One region of the Siminovitchia sediminis genome, then DNA from elsewhere that is predicted to be linked to it. Evidence: predicted binding sites of a transcription regulator. Region 1 holds the regulator's gene; the other holds the start of a gene.
What was found. Region 1 encodes LexA, which represses DNA repair genes until DNA is damaged. Its sites were predicted from a motif close to CGAACATATGTTCG; they were not measured.
Positions count from the first base shown of each region.

Region 1 (2,410 bases):
TTCATAGTCTCTCATCCAAATTCATATAAATGTATAAACACGTTACCAGATAAAGGATGAAGACGATGCTTAAACTTGCCGCTAAATTTTTTGTCACCATCACAGCACTTTTTTGTCTAGTTTCCGCCATTGCATTTTCCAGTATCAAAATCAGCACGTTGTCTTTTATCATTAATGACCCTTCAAGGACAGACTCTCTTTTATATGTGATGTCAATGGAGAACCAATCCTTAAAAAAAATCCTTCCTGAAGGGTATGAACGCTCCTTTGGCAGAGACGCATTGGAGTTGTTTACCAATATTAATTTAAGGAATATGAGATCTTTTTTAATCAGTGAAATACCGGGGTTAAATGCAGCCACCCCTAAAATTATTGTAGCCGGTAAAGGCACTGACTTTACAAACTTACCTATTGAGTCGCCGCCGCCCAGCGACCTTGATATGTGGGGGGATGAGGAAGAACCGGGCCAGGAAACCCCGAATGAAAGGCCGAAAACGGAGGATCATGTTGTTTTTATTTACTCAACACATAACACAGAATCATTTTTACCGATGCTGCCGGGAGTGACAGACCCGAGCCGGGCATGGCATAAGGACAAAAACATTAGTCTGGTCGGAAAACGGCTGGGAGAAAAACTGAAGGAAAAAGGCATTAAAACATTGGTAAATCAAACAGATATTCAAGGGCTCCTAAAATCAAAAGGTATGAATTATGGGCAGTCCTATCAAGTATCCAGAGAAATTGCCCAAGAGGTGATGAATCAAAATAGCCAAGTGCAATTTTATTTCGATATCCACCGGGATTCGTCAAGGCGGGCTGTCACTACCACGGAAATTAAAGGGAAAGACTATGCAAAAACACTTTTTGTCATTGGAGAGGGCCATCCTCAATACGAAAAAAACTCCAAATTTGCAACAGATCTGCATCATGCTATTCAAAAAAAGTATCCCGGCTTGTCCCGGGGCGTATTTGGAAAGCCGAGAGCGGGTGGAAATGACGGGATTTATAATCAGGATTTAGCAGAGAATGCGCTGCTGATCGAGATTGGGGGAGTGGACAATACACTTGAGGAATTAAATAGAACAGCGGACGCTTTAGCGGAAGTCATCAGCGAGTATTATTGGAAGAATTCCGATTCATTGGAAGCCCAAAAGTAAGGGGGAACCGCACTTGCAGGTTTCCATCCATATGGAGGCATAAAAAAGAGCCTTTCAATAGGCCCGGGATTAATGAATATTTCTTCTATAGAGTCCTACAACTTTACCTAGTATGGACACGTTCTCAACGATAATCGGCTCCATTGCAGAATTTTCCGGCTGAAGCCTGAAATAGCCGTTTTCTTTGTAAAATCTCTTGACGGTTGCTTCATTCTCTTCAGTCATCGCAACAACAATGTCTCCATTATTGGCTGTATGCTGCTGTCTCACGATCACAAAGTCACCATCAAGAATTCCCGCTTCGATCATGCTGTCTCCGACAATTTCGAGCATGAAAACATGCTCATCTGATGGAAGAAGCTGTTCAGGAAAAGGAAAATACTCCTCAATATTTTCAACTGCCGAAATCGGAATCCCTGCTGTAACTTTTCCGACAAGCGGAAGGTTGACAGTATTTTTAGCAGGAATGGCAGGTTCATGTTCCTTCTGATTTAAAACTTCTATTGCTCTAGGTTTGGTAGGGTCCCTTCTGATTAAGCCTTTGCTTTCCAATCTCTCCAAATGTCCGTGAACGGTGGAGCTTGAAGCCAAGCCTACGGCTTTCCCAATTTCGCGTACAGATGGCGGGTAACCTTTTTTCTTCACTTCATCCTTGATGAAGTTTAATATCGCTTCCTGCCTTTTTGAAAGCTTGGACAATAATTTCACACCCTTTAATCTCTGTTATGAATTATCCATATTATAGCACGCGGTCATCCGTAATACAAACGGTTGTTCGAATTTTTGTTTGACACAAACGGATGTTCTGTTATAATCAATAGTAAATACGAACAAATATTCGGGGGGATGGATAAGCATGATTTTATTTATTAAAAAGCATTCTTTCCTTGCAATCTTTTTCATTGTTACCTGGATTATGGGAATTTTATTTATATTTCATCTTACAGAAGAAACACCTTCTACAGATAAACTCATGGGAAGCGGAGAGCCATTTGTTGATCAGCAGAAAAGCAGCCAAGGGATCATTCTGAATCATCAAGAGGTGATAGAATAACAGAATAAGGTAAAGAAGGGGAATGGTTATGAGAGCAATCATTTACTGCAGGGTAAGCACCGAGAAGCAGGCACAGGAAACTTCTTTAAAAAGGCAGGAAGAAGAGCTGTCAGCTGCGGCCGATAGGTGGGGCTTTCAAATTGAGGCGATTATTCATGATACATCCAGCGGCTATAACCTGGAACGCCCCGGCTTGATG
Region 1 is NZ_JBHUEO010000002.1:63,327-65,736, forward strand. Features, by position in the region: gene spoIIP (stage II sporulation protein P) at 66-1,157, shown strand; gene lexA (transcriptional repressor LexA) at 1,227-1,856, opposite strand; gene ACFSCZ_RS00740 (hypothetical protein) at 2,014-2,211, shown strand; gene ACFSCZ_RS00745 (YneB family resolvase-like protein) at 2,240-2,410, shown strand, end outside.

Region 2 (2,410 bases), on a different contig from region 1:
GGCCACCAAAACTACAAAAAGCATGAAGTTATAACCAAGCAGAACTCCGGCAGAAGTGGCAACTGCTTTTCCGCCCCGGAATTTCGCAAAGACGGGAAATGTATGTCCGATAACCGCAAACATTCCTACCAGCAGCGGGTGAACGGGAAGGCCAAACCACGCGGGGAAAAAAACCGTTATGGTCCCTTTTAATATATCTGCAATCGTTACTGCAATCCCTGCTTTCTTTCCGAGTATGCGGAAGGTATTAGTGGCCCCCAGATTTCCGCTTCCGTGGTCTCTAATATCTATTCCATAAAAAAGCTTCCCGATGATGAGACCAGAAGGAATGGAGCCGATCACATAAGCTAAAATAAACATGATGACATAAAGCATAAATCCTGCCCCTTTTTGGTGAAATATGACAACTATCGCTTTTTATTGTACCATGAGATTTTGGAAAATGAGCAAAAATTCTTGCTGTCTTAAGAGATCGCACTTGCATGAAAGGAGTACGTAACATACGATAGAGTCAAATCATGCAAATTAGGAGGATGATTATGGCCATTGAAAATCCATCCAGAGAAGAAATCGGAAATATTTTAAAGAAAGCAAAACGTATAGCTGTAGTGGGTCTCAGTGATAAACCCGAACGGACTTCTTATATGGTCTCGGAAGCAATGAAGGAAGCCGGATATGACATCATACCTGTGAACCCTATGGTCGATGAGGTGTTTGGGATAAAAGCGGTTCCTTCGCTAAAGGATATTGAAGGACATGTGGATATTGTCAACATATTTAGACGATCTGAATTTCTTCCGGAGTTGGCGAAAGAGTTCGATGACATGGATGCGGATGTGTTTTGGGCACAGCTTGGCGTTGAGAATGAGGAAGCGTATCAATTTTTGAAAGATAAAGGTTATACGGTGATCATGAATCGATGCATCAAAGTAGAACATGCTCTGACGAAATAAGGAACAAGCGCACGCCTGCGCTTGTTTTTTATTATCAGTTACGTTTGTATATAATGAATGAAGCTGCGAACGCTGTGAATATACGTTTCTTTTCTGTTCTGGAAGCTATTGAATTCTCTTTTTAGCAATGATTAGAGTTGGAAGCTGTCGGGGAACTTCAGTTTTGCCTGGGGCTGCCCTATATTTTCTTTTTGCTCATTTGCCAAAAGGGATCGGAGAGATATACAATAAGACATGCTTTTATTAATGTGTTATGATAAATACGAACAGATGTTTTTGACGGCGTTAAAAGCCCTATGAAAGGGGAAGTAGTATGGCTGAAAATACGATAATGACAGACTACAATGATGACTCGATCCAGATTCTGGAGGGGCTGGAGGCGGTGCGTAAACGCCCCGGGATGTACATAGGGTCTACGGATGCCAGAGGGCTTCATCATTTAGTATATGAGATTGTAGATAATTCAGTAGATGAAGCTTTGTCAGGACATGGTGATAAAATTACCGTTACCATTCATAAAGATCAAAGTGTCAGCGTAGAAGACAGGGGCAGAGGGATGCCGACAGGCATGCATCAGTCCGGAAGGCCTACAACAGAAGTGATTCTCACCGTTCTTCATGCAGGCGGTAAATTTGGGCAGGGCGGCTATAAAACGAGCGGCGGCCTTCATGGAGTTGGTGCATCAGTTGTAAATGCCCTGTCGGAATGGCTTGTTGTTACGATCAAAAGAGACGGCTATATCTATGAGCAAAGATTTCACAATGGAGGGATACCTGAGACAACGCTTGAACGGATCGGGAAAACCAGGCTGACAGGTACCACCATCCATTTTAAGCCGGATCCAACCATTTTTAGCGTTACTGCGTTTAATTACGAAGTATTAAGCAGCAGATTAAGGGAGTCCGCCTTTTTGTTAAAGGGACTGACCATCGAGCTTATAGACGAGCGGAACGGCTACCAGGAAGTGTTTTACTATGAAAACGGGATTGAAGCCTTTGTGGAATACCTGAATGGAGAGAAGGATGTTCTTCATCCGGTTGTATTTATAGAAGGGAAAGCAAGTGACATTGAAGTGGAGTTTGCCTTTCAGTTCAATGACGGGTTTTCAGAAAACATCCTTTCCTTTGTAAACAACGTCCGGACGAAAGACGGCGGGACTCATGAGGTAGGAGCAAAGACGGCAATTACGAGAGTTTTCAATGAATATGCACGGAAAACCGGAATGCTGAAAGAAAAGGATAAAAATTTGGAGGGCTCAGACATCCGGGAAGGACTGGCAGCTATTGTGTCCGTCCGGGTACCTGAACATATGCTCCAATTTGAGGGGCAGACGAAAGGCAAACTGGGAACCGCAGAGGCCAGATCAGCAGTTGAATCCATTATTTCAGAACATGTATCGTACTTTCTCGCTGAAAATACAACTGTCAGTTCTCTTCTTATTAAAAAGGCGATTAAAG
Region 2 is NZ_JBHUEO010000017.1:71,158-73,567, reverse strand. Features, by position in the region: gene plsY (glycerol-3-phosphate 1-O-acyltransferase PlsY) at 1-375, opposite strand, end outside; gene ACFSCZ_RS07690 (CoA-binding protein) at 540-953, shown strand; gene parE (DNA topoisomerase IV subunit B) at 1,267-2,410, shown strand, end outside.
Region 2: the regulator LexA is predicted to act here: its motif matches at 1,217-1,230, upstream of parE (DNA topoisomerase IV subunit B).